Regions from separate parts of the Streptosporangium sp. G11 genome, predicted to be linked through region 2. Evidence: predicted binding sites of a transcription regulator. Region 2 holds the regulator's gene; each other region holds the start of a gene.
What was found. The regulator HrcA, encoded in region 2, represses chaperone genes, less so after heat shock. The targets are predictions, from matches to a motif close to TTGGCACTCTCNNNNNGAGAGTGCCAA.
Positions count from the first base shown of each region.

Region 1: the regulator HrcA is predicted to act here: its motif matches at 5,420-5,446, upstream of groES (co-chaperone GroES).
Region 3: the regulator HrcA is predicted to act here: its motif matches at 5,833-5,859, upstream of groL (chaperonin GroEL).

Region 1 is NZ_JBPJUQ010000009.1:77,655-85,497, reverse strand. It holds gene tsaD (tRNA (adenosine(37)-N6)-threonylcarbamoyltransferase complex transferase subunit TsaD) at 1-583, shown strand, start outside; gene ACSDR0_RS11960 (alkene reductase) at 786-1,844, opposite strand; gene ACSDR0_RS11955 (MarR family winged helix-turn-helix transcriptional regulator) at 1,954-2,550, shown strand; gene ACSDR0_RS11950 (hypothetical protein) at 2,622-3,911, opposite strand; gene ACSDR0_RS11945 (class I SAM-dependent methyltransferase) at 4,126-5,292, opposite strand; gene groES (co-chaperone GroES) at 5,536-5,847, shown strand; gene groL (chaperonin GroEL) at 5,939-7,561, shown strand; gene ACSDR0_RS11930 (sigma-70 family RNA polymerase sigma factor) at 7,833-7,843, shown strand, end outside.
Region 2 is NZ_JBPJUQ010000002.1:88,267-96,109, reverse strand. It holds gene ACSDR0_RS02540 (DUF4870 domain-containing protein) at 1-564, opposite strand, end outside; gene ACSDR0_RS02535 (DUF3097 domain-containing protein) at 590-1,405, opposite strand; gene ACSDR0_RS02530 (hypothetical protein) at 1,464-2,228, opposite strand; gene hrcA (heat-inducible transcriptional repressor HrcA) at 2,411-3,424, shown strand; gene dnaJ (molecular chaperone DnaJ) at 3,439-4,578, shown strand; gene ACSDR0_RS02515 (16S rRNA (uracil(1498)-N(3))-methyltransferase) at 4,750-5,481, shown strand; gene ACSDR0_RS02510 (hypothetical protein) at 5,779-6,486, opposite strand; gene ACSDR0_RS02505 (SigE family RNA polymerase sigma factor) at 6,483-6,962, opposite strand; gene ACSDR0_RS02500 (histidine triad nucleotide-binding protein) at 7,255-7,605, shown strand; gene ACSDR0_RS02495 (PhoH family protein) at 7,698-7,843, shown strand, end outside.
Region 3 is NZ_JBPJUQ010000014.1:142,393-150,235, forward strand. It holds gene ACSDR0_RS16760 (DNA repair helicase XPB) at 1-1,280, shown strand, start outside; gene ACSDR0_RS16765 (hypothetical protein) at 1,469-1,777, opposite strand; gene ACSDR0_RS16770 (HelD family protein) at 1,915-3,936, shown strand; gene groL (chaperonin GroEL) at 4,097-5,722, opposite strand; gene ACSDR0_RS16780 (cold-shock protein) at 6,260-6,460, opposite strand; gene ACSDR0_RS16785 (MoaD/ThiS family protein) at 6,808-7,083, opposite strand; gene thrC (threonine synthase) at 7,106-7,843, opposite strand, start outside.

The DNA.
Region 1 (7,843 bases), on a different contig from region 2:
CGTCGCCAGGGACGTCATCTCGCTGGGGTCCACGGTGGACGACGCCGCGGGCGAGGCGTTCGACAAGGTGGCCAGGGTGCTGGGTCTGCCGTTCCCCGGCGGGCCGCACATCGACAGGGTGGCCCGTGACGGCTCGGGCGCGGCCATCGCGTTCCCGCGCGGCAAGTACGACGACGGGACGCTCGACTTCTCCTTCTCCGGCCTGAAGACCGCCGTGGCCCGGTGGGTGGAGGCCAGGGAGAAGGCGGGCGAGTCGATCCACGTTCCCGACGTGGCGGCGTCGTTCCAGGAGGCCGTCGTCGACGTGCTGACCCGCAAGGCGCTGCGCGCGTGCGCGAAGTACGACGTCCAGGACCTGCTGATCGGCGGTGGGGTGGCGGCCAACTCCCGGCTGCGGGCGATGGCCCAGGAGCGCTGCGACGCGGCCGGGGTCCGGTTGCGGGTCCCCAGCCCCGGGCTGTGCACGGACAACGGTGCCATGGTGGCCGCCCTGGGCTCTGACCTGGTGGCGGCCGGAGTCGCGCCGTCGCGGCTGGACATCCCCGCCGACTCCTCGATGCCCATCACCACCGTCCACGTCTGACGGGCTCGTCCCTCGCCCGCGGCCGTCCGCGCGTTCCCGGTGCCCACCGGCCGTCGCGCCTCCGTTGGGCGACGGCTGTGTGGGCTCTTCTCCGCGGTGTCCCGCCATGTCCTGGCGGTCTGGCGGTGACGCGGCACGTCCGGGCATGTCCTGGCATGCCGTCGCGACGGCCTGGCGGCGTCGGGACAGGGGGAGGTCGTGTCTAGACGGAGTGCAGGGCCAGCACCGGGTAGTCGGTGTAGCCGCGGTGGTCGCCGCCGAAGGCCGAGCTGAAGTCGGCCTGGTTGAGCTCGGCGCCGAGGCGCAGACGGAGCGGCAGGTCGGGGTTGGCCAGGAACGACGAGCCCAGCGCGACCAGGTCGGCGCCGCGCTCCAGCCACTGGGTGGCCCGGGTCGCCGGGTCGCCGATCGAGGGGTCGTTGACGATCAGGGCGTTCGGCCACGACTTGAGGATCTCCTGGTTGAGATCGTCGGAGGAGCTCGCCACCAGGTGCAGGTAGGCCAGGTCGAGTGCGGCGAGCTCGGAGACCAGCGTCGGGTAGACCTCGTGCGTGTCGTCCTCGACCAGGTCTCCCGCGCCGTTGCCGGGCGAGAGCCGGATGCCGACCTTGGAGGCGCCGATCCGGTCCACGACCGCCCGCGTGACCTCCACGCCGAAGCGAATCCTGTTCTCCACCGAACCGCCGAAGTGGTCCTCGCGCAGGTTGGCGTTCCGCGACAGGAACTGGTGGATGAGGTAGCCGTTGGCGCCGTGCAGTTCGACTCCGTCGAAGCCCGCGTCCACGGCGCGTGCCGAGGCGTCGGCGAAGTCCTGGACGGTCGACTCCACCTGGGCGGTCGTCAGTTCGAGCGGGGTCTGGTAGTCCTGCAGGCCGGAGGGCGTGAAGATCTGGCCCGCCGGTCGTACGGCGGAGGGCCCGATGGGCAGCGCGCCGGTGTTGTCGGGGTGGCCGATCCGGCCGGAGTGCATGATCTGGGCGAAGATCCTGCCGCCCGACGCGTGGACGGCGTCGGTGACCTCACGCCACCCGGCCACCTGTTCGTCGGTGTGCAGACCGGGAGTGTTCATGTAGCCCTTTCCCGCCTGGCTGGGCTGCACCCCCTCGGTGATGATCAAGCCCGCCGAGGCTCGCTGGGCGTAGTAGAGGGCGGTCAGGGACGAGGGGATCCCGTCGGCATAGGACCGTGAGCGCGTCATGGGCGCCATCACCAGGCGGTTGGGCAGCTGGAGACCGGCGAGCGTGAACGGTGAGAACGGCATGGTGACTCCCTTTGTTGGCTGGCCAACTTGGCTAGCCAATAAGTAGTTCTACAACTTGGTCGGCCAACATGCAAGCTGTAGGCTCGGGGGAGAACGGAAGGACCTGATCATGGCGGAGCCGCTGATCGACGAAGAGCGCGACGCGACCGAAGAAGGTGCCGTGGCCTGCGAGGGCGCCGCGGACGGGGCGTGCGGCCCAGCCGGGATGTACGGCCCGGCCACGGCCTGCGGTGAGTACGACAGTGACCTCAACTGCCTGATGGCCAACGCGACTCGCGGCCACCGCGTGCTGCTCGCAGGCCTCCTCGGGGAGATCGACCTCTACCCGGGCCAGGAGCGCGTGATGGGCGCCCTGTGGGACAACGGCCCCCAGTCACAGAACGGCCTGGCGAAAATCGTCGGCGTCGACGTGTCCACCATGACCAAGACCCTGCAGCGTCTGGAGCGCAGCGGGTTCGTCAGCCGCAGGCCCGACCCGGCCAACCGGCGGATCAGCATCGTCGACGTCACGCCCAGGGGGCACGCGCTCCGCCCCGAGGTGGACCGGGTCCTCGCCGAGATGCACCGCCGGATGATCGAGGGGCTGACGGCCGAGCAGACCGACGAGCTGTTGGTCCTGCTCTCCGTGGTCAGGGACAACCTGTGCCGCGAGGCGAAGGCCACCGAAGGCTCCGGGAGCCACGCGGGCGGCGTGCGCGTCGTCTGACGGCGTCCGTGCCGGGCCCGAGCGGGCCGGTGAGAGCCGGGCACGGCCCGGGGCGGGATTCCCCCCCGAAGTCAGTCCTTGTCGGCCCTGGTGGGGCGGAGCAGCGCCTCGGCCAGGGCCAGCATGGTCTCCTCCAGGGCGCCCAGGCGACGGGTGAGATCGGTGTGCGCGGGCTCCACGGTCTCGCTCAGGGCCTCGGAGAGCTGGTCGCGGTCGGGCAGGGCGCGGAGCGTCTCGGCCAGCGGGGCCAGCGCGGCCTCGGCCCTGATGACGCGCTCGTCCAGGGAGTCGAAGCGCTCGCGCTGCTCGTCGGTCTGAACGCCGATGAGCGCGCCGACGCCGAGGACGGCGGGCAGGCTCTCCAGGTGCTCGTCCAGGCTCTCCAGGCGCTCGGCGGACTTCTCCGCGTGCCCGTCCAGCGTGGACAGCCGGGAGTCGATGACGTCCATCCGGCCGGTGAGACGGCCCTCGATGTCGTCGAGGCGCTCGTCGAGGGTGTCGAAGCGGCCGCCGGCCGCCATGCGATGGCCGTCCAGCCGGTCGACGCGGTTGTCGATGCGGCTTTCGACGGCGGCGGCGCGCTCGTCGATCCTGGGCACGATCTGGTCGACCCTGGCGCCGACCTGCTCGATCCTGCCGCTCGTCAGATCCACCTTGCCGTTGACCTGCTCGACGGCGGCGAGCATCCGGTCGGCGGCCGTGCCGACGGCCTGCTGGACGCTCGCCGCCAGGTCGAGCATGCCCGCCTCGATGCGCCCGGTGCGCTGGGAGAGGTCGGCCAGGGCCCTGTCCAGGCGGCTGAAGCGGTGCGCCGCGACGCCCATGTCGGCCTGGAGCCTGCCGAGGTGCTCGGCCAGCTGCCGCACCTGCTCGTCGAGGCCCTGGGTGCCGTCCGAGATCGCCCGCAGGCGGGTGAGCGCCTCGTCCACGCTCTCGCCCACGGCGCCGAGATCGGTCCACAGGCTCGGCAGCTCGCCGAGGGGGGTGACCCGGTCGCGGACGGTGTCGACCCGGCGGCCGAGGGAGTCGACCCGCTCGCCGACGGCGTCGACGTGGTCGCGTACCGCCTCGACGTGCTGGGCCAGGCCCTCGGCCCAGGAGGGCGGGCGGGCCGCGATGTCGTCCAGGCGCCCGTGGACGGACTCCAGCGTGCCGTTCAGCCCGCCGATCTCGCGCTCCCTGACCTCGCGCAGCAGCCACTCCATGCCCTCCAGGCGCTGCCGGATCTCGTCGAGCACGGCGCCCTGGGTCCGCTGCTCGTAGACGTGGTCCTGTGCCGCGCGGGCGAGGAGCTCGCGCATCCGGTCGGAGATGGCGGTCTGGCTGCCTGCCTGGAGCAGGGTGTGGTCGGAATGATCCACCGAGAGCTCCTTCACTCGCCGACGCTCAGCCGCGCGGTTGGATTTGATGGGATTTGCCAATGAACGAGATGAAACCGCAGGTGAGAGAGAACTCCCGCCTGGCAACCCTAGCCTCTGGATCAAGGTTTTCCGGCAGCGAAAATAAAAGAAAGGAATTGCCGGATGGCTGGAAGAATTGACTGTTTTGGCTGGTCAGCCAGGGCCGATCCGCCGGTCAGCCGGGACTGCACACGAAGGCGAACGGCCGTTCGCCGATTCGGGTGAGAATGACCACCGCGGATTCACCGCCGGAAAGCCGGAGGTCTTTCCTGAGGCGGTCGACGTCCACCGCGGAGCCGCGCTTCTTGATCGTCACATTGCCCGCGCCGCGCTCGCGGAGAGCCGCCCGCAGCCGCTTGAGCGAGAACGGCAGCGTCTCGTGGACCTCGTACCGCGACGCCCACGGCGTCGGTGCCGCGGCGTCGCCGGTGATGTAGGCGATCTGCGGGTCGAGCAGGCGCCCGCCGACCGCCGCGGCGATCTCCGCGACCAGGTGGGCCCGGATCGCCGCGCCGTCCGGCTCGTAGATGTAGCGGCCCGCGGGGCCGGTGGCGGGATCGCCGAGGGCGGGGTCGGGCGTCATGGTGGCGCCCGACGGCAGCATCGTGGCCCTGCGCGCCGTCTCGCCCGCCAGCGTGCCGCACCAGATCACGGCCTCCTTGACGTCGCCCCTGTACGAGACCCACTCGGCCTCCGCGCCCTCGGGGACGAACTCGTACGGGATGCCGGGGGCGACCTTCAGGCAGGCGGCCCCGGCGCGGGCCACCATCTCCAGCACGGCGGGCCAGGGGGGCGAGTAGCCCATCGGGTCGAAGGTCCGGCCCCGCGCCGTACGGCGCGCGGGGTCGGCGAACAGGACGTCGAAGGCGGCCGGGTCCAGCGTGGAGGCGTCGGCGGCACGGACCGAGACCCGGTCGCCGAAGCCCAGGGCGTCCGCGTTGGCCTGGGCGATCGCGGCGGTCAGCGGGTCGGTGTCGACGGCCTCGACGGAGCAGCCGGCCCTGGCCAGGGCGAGGAGGTCGCCGCCGATGCCGCAGCAGACGTCGGCGACCCGCGAGCCCGCGGGGACGCGCCGCGCCCTGTGGTCGGCGACCTCGCGGCGGGTGGCCTGTTCCAGGCCGGTCCGGGTGAAATACATGAGATCGGCGTCGGCCCCGAACTTCTCCCTCGCGCGCAGCCGGAGCGTGGCCTGCGTGAGCGCGGCGGAGGTCAGGTCCGCGTCGTAGATCTTTCTCAACCTCGTCACCGCCGCCACCGGATCGTCGCCGGCGGTCTCGGCCGCCGCGCCCAGGGCCTCCTGGCCGCGCGGAGACAGGAGCTCCCGGAATGCGTCGAGATTCACATCACCCGACGCTACCCCCTCAGCCGTAGGGCTTCGCGAGGGGCTTCCACCTGGCTTGACGTTCGCGTGAAGCGCAGAAGGGGTGCTTCGTGTTGACTGTCAAGCCCACCTTGCATACTGTTCCGTATTGGCACTCTCCCGGTGAGAGTGCCAAATACATGCGACGAGGCAGGTCTGACACCCGCGACGGCAGACCGCTGGTCGCCTCTTCTAGATCGTTCACATCTGAAGGGGAGGTCCGACGTGACGACCGCCACCAAGGTTCCCGTTAAGCCGCTCGGCGACCGCATTGTGGTCCAGCCGCTTGAGGCCGAGCAGACCACCGCTTCCGGTCTGGTCATCCCGGACACCGCCAAGGAGAAGCCGCAAGAGGGCAAGGTCCTCGCGGTGGGTCCCGGCAACTGGGATGAGGAAGGCGAGAAGCGGATTCCGCTCGACGTCAGCGAGGGCGACGTGGTCCTCTACAGCAAGTACGGCGGCACCGAGGTGAAGTACAACGGCGAGGAGTACCTCGTGCTCTCCGCCCGTGACGTGCTCGCCATCATCGAGAAGTAATTCTCAACTTCACAAAGATGACGTATCGAGCCCCGGGTCGCGAGAGCGCCCGGGGCTTTGATGCGCCGACGTACTTATAGAGAGGATTGTCATGCCGAAGATCCTGTCGTTCGAGGAGGACGCGCGCCGAGCTCTCGAGCGCGGCGTGAACGCTCTCGCGGACGCGGTCAAGGTGACGCTGGGCCCGCGTGGCCGCAACGTCGTCATCGACAAGAAGTTCGGTGCGCCGACCATCACCAACGACGGCGTCACCATCGCCCGCGAGGTCGAGCTGGAGGCGCCGTACGAGAACCTGGGCGCCCAGCTGGCCAAGGAAGTGGCGACCAAGACCAACGACGTCGCCGGTGACGGCACGACCACCGCGACCGTCCTGGCCCAGGCCATGGTCCGCGAGGGTCTGCGCAACGTGGCCGCCGGAGCGCAGCCGCTCTCCCTCAAGCGCGGCATCGACATCGCGGCCAAGGCGGTCAGCGACCGGCTGATCGAGTCGGCCCGCCCGGTCGAGGACAAGAAGGAGATCGCGAATGTCGCGACGATCTCCGCGCAGGACGCCAAGATCGGCGAGCTGATCGCCGAGGCGTTCGACAAGGTGGGCAAGGACGGTGTCATCACCGTCGAAGAGTCCAACAGCATGGGCCTGGAGCTCGAGTTCACCGAGGGTCTCCAGTTCGACAAGGGTTACCTGTCGCCCTACATGGTGACCGACCAGGAGCGCATGGAAGCGATCCTGGAAGACCCCTACATCCTGATCACCCAGGGCAAGATCGCCTCTGTCTCGGACTTCCTGCCGCTGCTTGAGAAGATCGCGCAGACGAAGAAGGCCCTGCTGGTCATCGCCGAGGACGTCGAGGGCGAGGCCCTCGCGGTCCTCGTCACGAACAAGATCCGTGGCACCTTCACCTCCGTCGCCGTCAAGGCGCCGGGCTTCGGCGACCGCCGCAAGGCCATGCTGCAGGACATCGCCATCCTCACCGGTGGCCAGGTCGTCAGCGAGGAGATCGGCCTCAAGCTGGAGCACGTCGGCCTGGAGGTGCTGGGCACCGCCCGGCGCGTCGTCATCACCAAGGACTCCACCACCGTCGTCGACGGTGCGGGTGAGGCCTCGGCGATCGCCGACCGCGTCAAGGAGATCAAGCTCGCCATCGAGCAGTCCGACTCCGACTGGGACCGTGAGAAGCTCCAGGAGCGTCTCGCCAAGCTCTCCGGCGGTGTCTGCGTGCTCAAGGTCGGCGCGGCCACCGAGGTGGAGCTGAAGGAGAAGAAGCACCGCCTGGAGGACGCCATCTCGGCGACGCGTGCGGCGATCGAGGAGGGCATCGTCTCCGGCGGTGGCTCCGCGCTCATCCACGTCTCCAAGGTCCTCGACGACCTGGGCCTGAGCGGCGACGAGGCGACCGGTGTCTCCATCGTCCGCAAGGCGCTCGTCGAGCCGGCCCGCTGGATCGCGGAGAACGCCGGTCTCGAGGGCTACGTCGTGACGGCGAAGGTCACCGAGCTGTCCGTCGGCCAGGGCTTCAACGCCGCCACCGGCGAGTACGGCGACCTGATCGCCCAGGGCGTCATCGACCCGGTCAAGGTCACCCGCTCGGCCGTCCAGAACGCCGCCTCCATCGCCGGCATGCTGCTGACGACCGAGGCCCTCGTGGTGGACAAGCCCGAGGAGGAGGCCCCGGCCGCCGGCGGCCAGGGTCACGGCCACGGTCACGGCCACTGATCCCCCACCCCGGTTCCGCACGGCTCGCGTCTCCCAGGAGGCGCGAGCCGTTCGCGTTTTGCGGTAAACCAAAAACGATCTCAAGCGTCACGCGGGGCGGAAGGCCAAACACGGTTCTAACGAATAGCCGATGTATTTGGCAATCGAATGAAATATTTGCACATTCTGTAGTCGTTGCCGTCGCCGTTTGATTACGCGCCGTTATCTCCGCCTCAATGTGACCAATCCGTAGCCGTTTGCGATGACGACAGTCACTATCAGGGCGGGCATCATGCCTAACGT
Region 2 (7,843 bases):
CACGAACGCCAGGACCCAGGAGACGACGTAGGCGATCAGCACCGTGAGCTGGAAGTTGAGCGCCTCGGCGGCCTGGTCGCGCACGTAGGGCGACTCGTCCTTCTTCGCGAGATAGAGGACCAGAGGGCCGACGAAGGAGGTCAGCAGGCCCAGCAGGTGGGCGAGCATCGACATGGTGGTGTCGTCGCTGCCGGGCCGCGGTCCGTACGTCCCGGGCGGCGCCTGGTAGCCGTATCCCTGTGGCGAGCCGTACGCGCCGTACTCGGGGTATCCGGGCTGGTAGCCGCCCGCGTCGTACGGGGAGGCGGGCGGCGGGTAGCCCCCGTAGGCCTGGCCCGGTTGCCCGTACTCCTGGGCGGGGGGTCCGTAGCCCTGGCCGGGCTGCCCGTGGCCCTGCTTCGGTTGCCCGTACGCCTGGTCCGGTTGCCCGTAGCCCTGCCCTGGTTGTCCGTACCCCTGGCCCGGGGGCGGGGGGTTCTGGCCCGGCCACGTGTGGCCGGGCGGGGGATCGCCGATGCGCCGCGTCCGGTCGTCGCCCGGTTGGTCCTCGGGGTTCTCGCTCATGTCCCCTCCTGATGGGGTTGACGGCCTAGCCATCCTCGCCGGGAACCGTCACGAAGTCGATCAGCTCCTCGACAGGGCCGAGGAGCTCGGGCTCCAGATCGGCATATGTCGTGACCGATCCGAGAATGCGGCGCCATGCGGCGCCGGGTTCCACGTTCCAGCCCAGCGCCGCGATGACGCCCTCCTTCCAGGGCACGCCGCGTGGCACCGAGGGCCAGGAAGGGATCTTGAGCACCTGCGGCCTGACCGCCTGCCAGACGTCCACGAACGGGTGCCCGACGATCAGCACGTGCGGTGAGGAGACCTGCGCGGCGATCCGGCTCTCCTTGGAACCGGGCACCAGGTGGTCGACGAGCACGCCCAGCCGCCGCCGTGGCCCCGGGCCGAACTCCTCGACGATCGAGGGCAGGTGGTCGACCCCCTCCAGATACTCCACGACCACGCCCTCGACCCGCAGGTCGTGCCCCCAGACCTTCTCCACGAGCGCGGCGTCGTGCACGCCCTCCACGTAGATCCGGCTCTCCTTGGCGACCTGGGCCCGCAGGCCCTCCACCGCGATGGAGCCCGACGCGCTCCGCCGGGGGCCGCGCGGCGCGGCGGCGGGCCGTACGAGCGTCACGACCTTGCCCTCCAGGAGGAACGCGGCCGGCTCCAGCGGGAACACCCGCCGGCGCCCGAAGCGGTCCTCCAGGGTGACGGCCTCCTTGTCGCAGGCCACCACGGCGCCGCAGAAGCCGCCGTCGGCGTCCTCGACGACCAGGTCGAGCTCCGCGGGAACCTGAGGGATCGTCCCCCTGCGCGGGCGCCGCCAGTCTCCCGCCAGAACGTCACGCTCGTACATCACCGACCGTCCACCCTCTCTCGCCGGGGATCAGGTGGGACGCTAGCAAACGCCACCGTCACCTGCCGTAGGGTCCCGGCTGTCCCCACTGCCCCACCGGCGCCGCGGCGGCCTGGCGCTTGCGGGCGCCGCTCCGCTTCACCAGTACGACGATCGTCACGAGGATGGCCAGCAGGATCCCGATGCCGGGGATCACAAACAGGGCGACCACCCCGCCCACCAGCGATTCGGCGGCGAACTCCTTGCCCACGCCGAACTTGGTGCCCTCGGCGGGATCGGCGGAGCACTGGACCTGGTAGTCGCCCGCCTGGTCCACGCCGACCCGCAGGCCCATCTCCCAGGCGACGCCGTCGGGCCCCGCGACGGTCTGCTGGACGTCCGGCTTCTGAAGTCTGGGCGTGCCGGTGCCGCCCTTCAGCGTGCACTCGAACTGGGTGGGACCGCCCGTGGCGACGTAGATCGCCGGCTTGTCCGCCGGGTCGATCTTGACCGTCGCGGCCTCGCCGGGGGCGAACGTCTGCGTCGGCGCCGCGTCGGTGACCGCGTTGAAGATGCCCCCGGCGAAGCCGCCGATGCCGACGATGATGCTGACCAGGGCGAGCAGCCAGACCCCGACGATCCACCCGATACCAGGCTTGATCTTCCCGGTGGGCGGCGGTCCCTGCGGGGTGCCGTAGCCGGGAGGCGCGTAGCCGTAGGAGGGGGGCTGCTGACCGTACTGCTGCTGGCCGCCGTACTGCTGCTGACCATACGGCTGCTGGGGGCCGCCGTGACCGGGGCCGCGGGAGGCGTCACCCGGATAAGAACCGAAATCGTTGGACATGCCCAAATTGTGGTGGGTGCGGCTTGGATCGCGATAGCAGTTGACTTGACAACGGCTTGCCGTCATCATCCGCAGCTCTTGCTTATCGCGCCTTCCGCACGGGGGCCGTACACTTGGCACTCGGGAACACAGAGTGCCAAACCTCGTGTTTCCCTCTGAACGCAGGCAGGGAGGTGACCACGTTGGTCGACGACCGCAAGCTCGCCGTGCTCCGCGCCATCGTCGAGGACTACGTGTCCACCAATGAGCCGGTGGGTTCAAAGGCCCTCGCGGATCGGCACAACCTGGGGGTGTCCCCGGCGACGATCCGCAACGACATGGCGGTGCTGGAGGAGCAGGGTTACATCGCCCAACCCCACACCAGTGCCGGCCGGGTGCCCACCGACAAGGGCTACCGGCTCTTCGTCGACCGGCTCTCGCAGGTGAAGCCCCTGTCGAGCGCGGAACGCAAGGCCATCGAGAGCTTCCTCGCGGGTGCGGTGGACATCGACGACGTCGTCATGCGGACGGTGCGGCTGCTGGCCCAGCTCACCCGGCAGGTCGCCGTGGTGCAGTATCCGACGCTGACCCACTCGACGGTCAGGCACGTCGAGCTGGTGCCGCTGAGCGAGCGCCGGCTGATGTTCGTGCTGATCACCAATACCGGCAGGGTCGAGCAGCGCGTGGTCGAGCTGCCCAACGTCGTCGACGAGCAGCGCGTGGCCCATCTGCGCGCGATACTCAACGCCTCCCTCGACGGATGCGGGCTCACCAGCGTCCCCGACAAGGTCGCCGACCTGCCGGAGCGGCTCCCCACGGAGGACCGGCCCCTCGCGGCCACTATCCTGTCCGTGCTGCTCGAGTCCCTGGTGGACAGGCATGATGAGAAGATCGTTTTTGCCGGAGCCGCCAACCTCGCGGGAGCCGACTTCACCGTCGGGCTCCGCGACGTGCTGGAGGCTCTGGAAGAGCAGGTCGTGCTCATGCGACTGCTCGGTGAGACCTCCGACCTTTCTGCGCTGACCGTGCGGATCGGCTCGGAGAACCCCTACACCGGACTCCAAGGCACGTCCATCGTCGCCGCCGGATACGGTTCTGGGGACAAGCAACTGGCCCGGCTCGGTGTGCTGGGCCCGACGCGAATGGACTACCCGGTCACGATGGGCGCGGTGCGCGCGGTGGCACGCTACGTCAGCCAGATCCTGGCTGCATCCTAAGAGGTCAACGAAAAGTGGCTAAGAGCGACTACTACGGCACCCTCGGGGTGCGCCGCGACGCCAGTGCGGAAGAGATCAAGAAGGCGTACCGGCGTCTGGCGCGCGAGCTGCATCCCGACGTCAACCCCGACCCCGAGACCCAGGAACGCTTCAAGGAGATCACACAGGCCTACGAGGTCCTGTCCGACTCCAACAAGCGGCAGATGTACGACATGGGTGCCGACCCGTTCGCCTCGGGCGGCGGCGCGGGGGCCGGGGGCTTCGGCGCCGGCTTCCCGTTCAGCGACATCATGGACGCCTTCTTCGGCGCGGCCGGCGGCGGCGGCCGAGGCCCCCGTTCCCGCGCCCGCCGCGGGCGCAACGCCACCATCAGGGTCGAGCTCGACCTGCGCGAGTCGGGCTTCGGCACCACCCGCGAGCTGGTCGTCGACACCGCCGTGGTCTGCGAGGTCTGCACGGGCTCCGGCGCCGCGGCCGGCACCCACCCCGACACCTGTGACATGTGTCACGGCCGGGGCGAGGTGTCCCAGGTCACCCGGTCCTTCCTGGGCCAGGTCATGACCTCCCGGCCCTGCCCCCAGTGCGGCGGCTTCGGGTCGATCATCCGCAACCCCTGCCAGGAGTGCTCCGGCGACGGCCGGGTCCGCACCCGGCGGACCATCAAGGTCCGCATCCCGGCCGGGGTCGAGGACGGCACCCACATCCAGCTCGCCGGCGAGGGTGAGATCGGCCCGGGTGGAGGCCCGCCCGGCGACCTGTTCCTGGAGATCGTCGAGCGTCCCCATGAGATCTTCGAGAGGCGCGGCGACGACCTGCACTGCACCGTGCAGATCCCGATGACCGCAGCCTCGCTCGGCACCATCCTGACCATGGAGACGCTCGACGGCGCCGAGGAGCTCGACATCCGTCCCGGCACGCAGTCGGGGCAGACGATCCCGCTCTACGGGCGGGGCGTGCAACGGCTGAACGAGACGGGCCGCGGCGATCTGCTGATCCATGTGAACGTGGAGACCCCCTCCCGCCTCGACGCCGAGCAGGAGGGGCTTTTGAAGGAGCTCGCCAGGCTCCGCGGCGAGGAGCGCCCGCCGGGTAAGTTCGCCCCCGGGCAGCAGAGCTTCTTCTCCCGCCTGCGGGACGCCTTCAATGGCCGCTGACCCGGCCCGCTCCCGATCGCGTCACCCCGGCCGGGGCCGCCCCCTGCCGGGGCGCCCCGCCCCGGTCCGCTCCCGGTCGTGTCGCCCGGTTCCGGCCGGTTTCCGGTCGCGCCGCCCGGTCCCGCCCGGCCCCGGTTCGCGTCGCCTCGACGCGGTCCGCCCCGACGGCCCATGACCGTCCCGGTCTTCCTGGCCGAGCCCGCCGACCTGGCCAGGCCGGAGTTCGTCTTCGGCGGCCCCGAGGGACGCCACGCGGCGGCCGTACGGCGGCTGCGGGCGGGTGAGCGGCTCGACCTGACCGACGGGGCGGGTTCCGTCGCCGAGTGCGTGGTGACCGAGGCGGGCAAGGACTCGCTCCGGGTGCGGGTGCTGCGCCGCCACGACGTGCCCGTGCCGTCACCGCGCCTGGTCGTGGTCCAGGGCCTGCCCAAGGGCGACCGGGGCGAGCTGGCCGTGGAGATGATGACCGAGGCGGGGGTCGACGTGATCGTCCCCTGGTCCGCGGCCAGGTGCGTCACCCAGTGGAAGGGCGAGCGGGCGGCCAAGGCGCTGGCCCGCTGGCGCTCCACGGCCCGCGAGGCGGGCAAGCAGTCGCGCCGCTTCCACCTGCCCGAGGTGACGGAGCTCGCGTCCACCGCGAAGGTCGCCGGTCTGCTGTCGGCGGCGGCGCTGGGTGTCGTGCTGCACGAGGAGGCCGCCTCCCCGCTGTCCGGCCTGCCCCTTCCCGCGGGCGGCGACATCGTCGTGGTGGTCGGCCCCGAGGGCGGGGTGTCGGGGGAGGAGATCGCCGCGTTCCGCGAGGCCAAGGCGGTGCCGGCGCTGCTCGGGCCGACGGTGCTGCGCACCTCGACGGCCGGGGTCGTCGCGGCGGCGGTGCTTCAGACGCGCAGTGGCCGCTGGTAACACCTCGTCACCGATGGCGCGGACGGTCGCCCTTTGGCGGCCATCCTCCCGGTGCTCGCGGGTCCGGCGAATCCGTGTCGCGAAGGCTCGGGAAACCTGTGCCACGAAGGCTCGGGAAACCTGTGCCACGAAGGCTCGGGAAACCTGTGCCACGAAGGCTCGGGAAACCTGTGCCACGAAAGCTTGGGAAACCCGTGCTGCGAAGGCTTGGGGAACCCGTTCGCGCGCGGGGGCCCGGGAAATCCGCGGCGCGGGGGAGGAGAAACCGGTCAGGGGCCACCGTGACCGGTTGTCGCGCTAACTCTGGCCGGGGGTCGGGGCCGGAGTGCTCGCCTCCGTGGGCATGGGGGGAGACGCGTCACCCGAGGGCGCGCACCCGTCGGGCGAGCACGGGCTCTCCGAGGGGGCCGGTGGCCTCGTCTTCGTCGGCGTCGGTGTCGCCTCGATCTCCTCGCACTTCCTGATGATCCCGGTGGGGTCGACGGTGGGGCTGATGTCGAGGGGGGTGGGGCAGGTGGGCGTCGGCGCCGGCGTCGGCCTGGGGGGTCTCGACGCCTGGCTCGTCCTGGAGGTCGGTCTCGTGCTGGGCGTCGTGCTCCTGGACGCCGTGGGCGTCGGCGGGAGCATGGTGGAGCCGGGACCCGACCTGCTGACGGCCGGAAGCGGGGCATGGTTGGACGGCGGCTGCGAGGCGGGCGCCGGCGGGCGTGAGGTGGCGGACCCGTCGACGGGAGGGGTCGACTCGGCGTACCTGACCCCCTCGGTGCTCACCTGGGGGATCACCTGCTCGCGGAACTGGGGAACCACCATGACGACGGTCGCCGCGACGAGGACCGCGCCGGCGACGGAGGCCCCGGCGCGCCACCACACCAGCCAGCGGAGCCCGCGCCGCTCGATGCGGCCGCGGATTATCTCCAGCCCGTCCGGGGAGGGAACGACCGAGTTCGCCTCCGCGCTGAGCGCGCGGCGAAGCAGCTCGCCGTACTCATCCGGGGAGTCGGTCATGACAGTTGCTCCAGTGAGGTTCGTAGGGCGGCCATGCCGCGAGCCGTGTGGCTCTTGACCGCGCCTTTGCTGATGCCCATCGCGTGGGCGATCTGCGCCTCGGACAGGTCTCCGTAGTAACGCAGGACCAGGGCCTCCCGCTGGCGTGCGGGCAGCCCGCGAAGCGCCTCGATGACGGCGGAACGCTCGAACTCGCCGATCGCCCCGTTCTCGGCGCTCGGCGCGTCGGGCATGCCCTTGGGGGCGTACTTCTCGACGACCGCCCGGTGCCGAAGCACCGAACGTGATCGGTTGACGACCGACTGTCGCAGGTAGGCCAGTGCCTTGTCGGTGTCGCGCAGTCGACGCCAGGCGCCATGGATGGCGACGAACGCGTCCTGCACGACCTCCTCCGCGGTTGCCATATCGCGGACGAGTAAGACGGCGAGACGGACAAGAGACCGATAGTGCGCGCTGTAGAGCGCGGTAACGGCCATGTCGGCATCCCATCCGACGGGCACCGCCCCGAGCGACCTGTCGGCCACGAGGGTCTCGGTGGTCACATCAGTGGGACGCTTGGCCTTCCCAGAGGGTTTACGCTCTTCCGGTTCATTAGGGGGCATGACCCAGTCGTGTCCTCGCCAGGCGGCCATATATTGCTGATATCGCTGTGCGCAAAGGGCTGTCGTGGTTGAAGTTTTGCACACCCACCATATCCGGGCGGATCTTTGTTTGCGGACGGGAACCATCACCGATTCACAACGTCCTCGGCGGTATGGTGCCTGCATGGTGAGCGAAGCCGACTGCCTGTTCTGCAAGATCGTGGCCAGCGAGGTTCCCGCGAAGATCGTCTACGAGACCGATCGCACGCTGGCCTTCCGCGACGTCAATCCCCAGGCGCCGACCCATGTGCTGGTGATCCCCAAGGACCACTACAGGGACGCGGCGGCGCTGGCCGCCGCCGACCACGGTCTGGCCGACGAGGTGATCAAGACCGCGCACGCGGTCGCCCAGCAGGAGGGGATCGTCGAGCCGGGTTACCGGCTGGTGTTCAACACCGGTCCCGGGGCCGGTCAGACCGTCTTTCACGTGCACGGACACGTGCTCGGCGGGCGCGGCCTGCAGTGGCCGCCCGGCTGAAAACCGGCAAGCGCGATCGCGACGATCGCGGATAGCATGGCGGTGAAGTTCCGCGCCGATATCTGGAGGCGAACAGGCCGTAAGGCCCGCTCATGTCCGAGACAAACGATTCCAGCAGAACGCCGCAGAGGTCCCGGGGTGCCAGCCGGACCCAGGCGAAGGTGGTTATTCCGGACGATCAGTCGATGGTCAGCCTGCTGGGCTCGCGCGACGAGCTGTTGCGCGTCATCGAGGGTGC
Region 3 (7,843 bases), on a different contig from region 2:
AGAAGATCCAGCCGTTGCTGGGCGAGCGCCTGGGCGACGACGGCGTGGCGGTGCATCCGAGCGAGCGCGGCAACATCAAGCAGCACCTGCTCAAGCTGGGCTGGCCCGCCGAGGACCTCGCCGGATACGTCGACGGCGAGCACCACCCGATCGCGCTCAACGAGGACGGCTGGAAGCTGCGCACCTACCAGCGGGAGGCCGCCGAGGCGTTCTGGCACGGCGGCTCCGGCGTGGTCGTGCTCCCCTGCGGGGCGGGCAAAACCATCGTGGGCGCGGCGGCGATGGCGCAGGCCAAGGCGACGACGCTGATCCTGGTGACCAACACGGTCTCCGCGCACCAGTGGAAGCAGGAGCTGCTCAAGCGGACCTCGCTGACCGAGGACGAGATCGGCGAGTACAGCGGCACGAAGAAGGAGATCCGGCCCGTCACCATCGCCACGTACCAGGTGATGACGACCCGCAGGCAGGGCGTCTACCGGCACCTGGAGCTGTTCGACGCCCGCGACTGGGGTCTGGTCGTCTACGACGAGGTGCACCTGCTGCCCGCGCCGATCTTCAGGATGACCGCCGACCTGCAGGCCAGGCGGCGGGTGGGCCTGACCGCGACGCTCGTGCGCGAGGACGGCAGGGAGGGCGACGTGTTCTCCCTGATCGGCCCCAAGCGGTACGACGCGCCGTGGAAGGAGATGGAGAACCAGGGCTGGATCGCCCCGGCCGACTGCGTCGAGGTGCGGGTGACGCTGACCGACGAGGAGCGGCTGGCCTACGCGATGGCCGAGTCCGAGGAGCGCTACCGGTTCTGCGCGACCACGCCGTCCAAGACGCGGGTGACCGAGGCGCTGGTCCGGCGGCACCTGGACGAGCAGGTGCTGGTCATCGGGCAGTACATCGACCAGCTCGACGAGCTCGGCGAGCACCTGAACGCACCGGTGATCAAGGGCGAGACGAAGATCAAGGAGCGGGAGCGGCTCTTCCAGGCGTTCCGCGACAAGGAGATCCAGGTCCTGGTCGTCTCCAAGGTCGCCAACTTCTCCATCGACCTGCCCGAGGCGGCGGTGGCCATCCAGGTGTCGGGCACCTTCGGGTCGCGGCAGGAGGAGGCGCAGCGGCTGGGACGGGTGTTGCGGCCGAAGGCCGACGGAGGCGGGGCCCGCTTCTACTCGGTGGTCAGCCGTGACACGGTGGACCAGGATTTCGCCGCCCACCGGCAGCGGTTCCTGGCCGAGCAGGGGTACGCGTATCAGATCATCGACGCGGACGACGTGCTCGCCGGAGAATGACCCCACATGGCGAACACGTCGTCAATTTGTGTCAGGTCCACGAAATCCCGCGGGCTTTCGACAAACAAACCACCCCCTCGCTAGGCCTCAAGGCCACTGGCGACATACCCCCATGATCTGTGGGAGTCACCATGTTCGCCTCGCTTTTTCGCCATTTCAGCGGAGAATTACGGAGGGTGTCAGGGTGATTACCGAATGATCAGGCCGCCGGCGAAGAGAATGCCCTCGGCGATCACCCAGGCGGTCACCGCGGCGGCCATCAGAACGGTAAAACGTTTTTTATCGCTCCGCGTCCTGGGTGCCAGCAGGGCACCCACCGTGCAGCAGGCCGCGACCACCGCGAACAGGGACGACAGCCTGACCACCCCGCCCAGCCTCTCCGCGCAGCCGCGGTCGGAACAGAAGGCCTCGAACCCCCAGCCCGCGAACACAGAAAACCCCCAGAGCGCGGCCAGGAGAAGAGTGGCGACGACCGGGATGACAGGCGAGATCCGCACGATCGTTGGGGTACCCGCGGCCACCGCCTCCCAGTCCGCCGTTAATCCTTTTGAGACGCGGGGGGACCGCCGCTAGGCTGGTCGATTCGCTGCCCGATGACCACCACCTCCGTTTACCGAATGGGAGGCGCTTCAGCGTGCCCGCACATCAATTGGCCCCCGACATAACCGACGACCCCGCCCGGATCCTCGCCGCCGAGCGCGAGCACCTCGCCACCTCCAGGGCGGCGCTTCGCGCGATGCGCGAGCACGCCCGCTCCCTCTCCTCCGACGCCGCCGGAGACTGGGTCTCCCAGCAGATCCTGCAGGCGCTGCTGGACCAGCGCGTCGAGGCGCTCGCCGACCACTCCGGCACGCCCCTGTTCTTCGGCCGCCTCGACCGCCAGGCGGGAGACGACCTTCCCGGTACGGTCTACGTCGGGCGCAGGCACGTCCACGACGACAGCAGCCGCCCCCTGGTCATCGACTGGCGGGCCCCGGTCTCGCGGGCCTTCTACCAGGCCAGCCCGTCCGACCCGATGCGCGTCGCCCTGCGCCGCAGGTTCGGCTACCGGGGCGGCGACCTGACCGCCTACGAGGACGAGCGCCTCGACCAGGGCGGTGCCGCCCTGGCCCAGAGCAGGATCCTCACCGAGGAGATCGAGCGCCCGCGCTCGGGCCCGATGCGCGACATCGTCGCGACGATCCAGCCCGACCAGGACGAGATCGTCCGCTCCGACCTGGGGCAGACGGTGTGCGTCCAGGGCGCCCCCGGCACCGGGAAGACCGCCGTCGGCCTGCACCGGGCGGCCTACCTGCTCTTCACCCACCGCGAGCGGCTCGCCAGGTCGGGGGTGATGATCGTCGGCCCGAACCGGGCGTTCCTCTCCTATATCTCCTCCGTGCTCCCCGCCCTGGGCGAGGTCAAGGTCGACCAGACCACGGCCGCCGGAATCCTCGGTGACCACTCCACCCCCGAGGACCCCGCCACGAGCACGATCAAGGGCGACGCCAGGATCGTCCCCGTGCTCGGGCGCGCCCTGTGGATGCACGTCGTCAAGCCCATCGAGGGCGTGCTGTTCACCAAGGGGATCAACCGCTACCGGGTGGCCGACCACGAGGTCCGCGAGATCGTCGCCGCGCTGCGCGGCACCACCCGTTACGGCCCGGGGCGCGCCACGCTCGCCCAGCGCCTCGCCCACCTGGTGCTCGTCCGGATGGAGCAGCGCGGCGAGTCGCCCGACGACCGGGTGCAGGACGCGGTGGCCAGGTCCAAGCCGGTCAAGCAGCTCGTGGACCTGGTCTGGCCCAAGCTGACCCCGCAGCAGGTGCTCCACCGGCTGTTCAGCGACCCCGCCTTCCTCGCCGCCGCCGCCAAGGACGACCTCACGGCCGAGGAGCAGTCGCTGCTGCTGTGGGCGAAGCCCGCCAAGTCCTTCCGCTCGGCCAAGTGGTCGGCGGCCGACGGCGCGCTGATGGACGAGCTGGCCGACATGATCGAGCGGACCACCCCGCTGGGCCACCTGGTCGTGGACGAGGCCCAGGACCTGTCGGCCATGCAGCTGCGGGCCCTGGGGCGGCGCTGCCGCACCGGCTCGGCCACCGTGCTCGGCGACCTCGCGCAGGGCACCACGCCCTGGTCCGCCCGCTCCTGGACCGAGGTCCTGACCCATCTCGGCTTCGAGGGCGGCGCGGTCACCGAGCTGACCCTCGGCTTCCGCGTGCCCCGCGAGGTCCTCGACTACGCGGCCAGGCTGCTGCCCTCCGTCGCCCCCGACCTGGCCGCCCCCCGGTCACTGCGGCCCGGCGCGGGCTCCCTGTCGGTGCGCCGGGCGCCCGACCTGGCCGCGTCGCTGGCCCGCGCCGCCGAGGAGGCGCTCGCCCGCGAGGGGTCGATCGGCGTCATCGTCCCCGACGCCTCGGTGGGCGCCGCGTCCGGGGCCCTGGCCCACCTGGAGCACCGGGTACTGAGCCCCGACACTGTCGAGGACCACCGTCTCCTGGTCATCCCGGCCTCCCTGGCCAAGGGCCTGGAGTACGACCACGTGATCGTGGCCGAACCCGCCGACATCGTCGACGCGGAACCCCGGGGCCTGGCCCGCCTCTACGTGGTCCTGACCCGCGCGGTCACCTCCCTGACCGTCCTGCACTCCCGGCCGCTGCCCGCGCAGCTCGGCTAGCCTCGGGCCCGCGCACCGGCCGTCGCGCGGCGACGGGAGCGGGGGCCGGGCGGGGAGCCCGGTGACGGACACGGGGAGACGCAGGGAGACACGGGGAGACACGACAAAAAGAGGCGGCCCCAGCACTTCGGGGTCGCCTCTTTTTCGAAAGCGCGTGGACTTAGAAGTCCATGTCGCCGCCGCCGGGCATGGCGGGGGCGGCTCCGGCCTTCTCGGGCTTCTCGGCGATGACGGCCTCGGTGGTGAGGAACAGCGCCGCGATGGACGCCGCGTTCTGCAGAGCGGAACGCGTCACCTTGGCCGGGTCGATGATGCCCGTCTCGAACAGGTTGACGTACTCGCCGGTGGCGGCGTTGAGGCCCTCACCCGGGGGAAGGTTGCGCACCTTCTCCACGACGACGCCGCCCTCAAGGCCGGCGTTGACGGCGATCTGCTTGAGCGGCTCCTCCAGAGCCTTCTTGACGATCGCGGCACCGGTGGCCTCGTCGCCGAAGAGCTCCAGCTTGTCGAACGCCTTGGCGCCGGCCTGCAGCAGCGCCACGCCGCCGCCGGGGACGATGCCCTCCTCGACGGCCGCCTTCGCGTTGCGAACGGCGTCCTCGATGCGGTGCTTGCGCTCCTTGAGCTCGACCTCGGTCGCCGCACCGGCCTTGATGACGGCCACGCCGCCGGCCAGCTTGGCGAGACGCTCCTGGAGCTTCTCGCGGTCGTAGTCGGAGTCGGTGTTCTCGATCTCGGCGCGGATCTGGTTGACCCGGCCGGCGATCTGCTCGGGGTCGCCGGCACCGTCGACGATGGTGGTCTCGTCCTTGGTGACGATGACCTGACGGGCACGACCGAGCTGGTCCAGGGTGGTGGACTCCAGCTTGAGACCGAGGTCCTCGCTGATGACCTGGGCACCGGTCAGGATGCCGATGTCGCCCAGCATGGCCTTGCGACGGTCACCGAAGCCCGGCGCCTTGACGGCGACCGAGCGGAACAGGCCGCGGATCTTGTTGACGACCAGGGTGGCCAGGGCCTCGCCCTCGACGTCCTCGGCGATGATCAGCAGCGGCTTGCCGGCCTGCACGACCTTGTCGAGAACCGGGAGCAGGTCCTTGTTGGCGGAGACCTTCGAGTTGACGACCAGGATGTAGGGGTCGTCGAGGACGGCCTCCATACGCTCCGGGTCGGTGACGAAGTACATCGAGGTGAGGCCCTTGTCGAAGCGCATGCCCTCGGTGAGCTCAAGCTCGAGGCCGAAGGTGTTGCTCTCCTCGACGGTGATGACGCCTTCCTTGCCGACCTTGTCCATCGCCTCGGCGATCATCTCGCCGATCTGCGGGTCGCCCGCGGAGATGGATGCGGTGGAGGCGATCTGCGCCTTCGTCTCCACGTCCTTGGCAAGCTTGGACAGCTCCTCCGACACGCGCTCGACGGCGGCCTCGATGCCCTTCTTCAGGGACATCGGGTTGGCGCCGGCGGCGACGTTGCGGAGACCCTCACGTACGAGAGCCTGAGCGAGCACGGTGGCGGTGGTGGTGCCGTCACCGGCGACATCGTCGGTCTTCTTGGCGACCTCCTTGACGAGCTCGGCCCCGATCTTCTCCCACGGGTCTTCGAGCTCGATCTCCTTGGCAATGGAGACACCATCGTTGGTGATGGTGGGGGCGCCCCACTTCTTCTCCAGAACGACGTTACGGCCCTTGGGGCCGAGGGTCACCTTAACGGCGTCCGCGAGCTGGTTCATACCGCGCTCGAGACCGCGCCTGGCGTCCTCGTTAAACGCGATCATCTTGGCTGCCATACGGCTAGACCTCCCAGAGACAGGGTGGCTTACACCGGACCGAGCCGACGCCCGCGACGGCATGTGGGCCCACGACTCCGTTCGGCGGGCCCCATCGCCTCGATCCAGGATTGGCACTCTCTATGCGTGAGTGCCAACAATGTGTTTAGCACTCTACCCCGACGAGTGCAAGCCACGATCCGTTGACCTGGGCCGCGTGGTGAGGGACGTCGGCTCCGCGTCATGCCTGCGTAGATACCGCGTCACGTCGGCGTACGCGACACGTCACCATCGGCGCGGCCCGCGTCACGCCGGTGGGTTCCGTGTCACACCGGCGCGTTTCGCACCTTTTCTCACATCCCGTACGACCTCTGCGCGAAGCTGTACGACCTTCGTGCGCGCGTACGACTCCGCCGCGCACGACTCCGCGGCCCGTGCGACACGAAGGCCCGGCTCGCCGATGGGGGGGGCGAGCCGGGCCTAGGCGGTGAGGATCCAGCGGACTGCGATACCGCGGGATCAACCGGCTCTTCCCTGCGAATTCACGAAACGGCTACGTCAGACCGCCCGCACGGACTCCGCCTGGGGACCCTTCTGGCCCTGGGTGATCTCGAACTCGACCCGCTGGCCCTGTTCGAGGGCACGGTAGCCATCCATCATGATCGCGGAGTAATGGACGAACACATCCTTACCACCGTCTACCGCGATGAAGCCGTAGCCCTTGTCCGCGTTGAACCATTTGACGGTGCCCTGCGCCACTTGCGACTCCTCTTACTGGTCTTAAGGACGACGCCCATTCCTCTCGCGAAGTCCTCAATCTCCGGGACGGACTTCGCCCCGTCGATCGTTCCGACCATACCTGTGGGAAGCGGTAGGGCAACAGAGTCAAGCACCAAACTACCTCTTTACAAGAGCTTTTAGTACGAGAGCAAAGTTTCGCCATCACTATTAGTTAGACAAGGGTTACATTATCCATCCTCGCCTCAAATGTGAGGTTGCGTCATAAAAGACGGCACCCGCCCGGCCGGAGCCGGGCGGGTGCCGTGGGGTGACGGGCGCCCCTGAGGCGCTGCGGATGCGGTCAGGGCCGCGCAGGGGCGGGAGAATCAGCCTCCGGCCACCGCCGGGATGATGGAGACCTGAACACCGGAGGGCGTGGCCGTGTCGAGGTTGTCGACAAAACGGACGTCCTCATCCCCCACATAGACGTTGACAAAACGTCGGATCTTTCCCGCCTCGTCAAGAATCCGGGCGCCGATCCCCGGGAAGTCCGCGTCGAGCTTCTGAAGAACATCGCGCAGGGTCTCCCCCTCTCCGTTCACCTCGGCGGCACCACCGGTGTAAGTCCGGAGAATCGTCGGAATCCGCACAGAAACGCTCATAATTCAGTACCTTTCACGATTTCTAGGCGATAGCCGCACGGAATGCGTCAAGAGAAGGCCGAATCACCGCGGTCGGTCGCGCCTCCGCGGCCACCGCGTCGAGGGTCTTGAGACCGTCGCCGGTGTTGAGGACCACGGTCTCGGCGTCGGGGTCGAGCCTGCCCGAGGCGACCAGCTTGCGCAGCACCCCGACGACGACGCCTCCGGCGGTCTCGGCGAAGATGCCCTCGGTCCTGGCCAGCAGCCGGATCGCGTCGACGATCTCGGCGTCGGTGACGTCCTCGACCGCGCCGCCGGTGCGGCGGGCGATGTCCAGGACGTACGGGCCGTCGGCCGGGTTGCCGATCGCCAGCGACTTGGCGATCGTGTTCGGCTTGACCGGGCGGATCACGTCGTGGCCCGCCTTGTAGGCGGCGGAGACCGGGGAGCATCCCTCAGCCTGGGCCGCGAAGATCTTGTAGGGCCTGTCCTCGACCAGACCGAGCGCGATCAGCTCCTTGAAGCCCTTGTCGATCTTCGTGAGCTGCGAGCCCGACGCGACCGGGATGACGATCTGGTCGGGGATGCGCCAGCCGAGCTGCTCGGCGATCTCGTAGGCCAGCGTCTTGGAGCCCTCCGCGTAGTACGGCCGGAGGTTGACGTTGACGAAGCCCCACTGGTCGCCCATCTCGTCACCGATGAGCTCGGAGCAGAAACGGTTCACGTCGTCGTACGTGCCCTCGATGCCGATGAGCCTGCCGCCGTACACGGAGGCCATGAC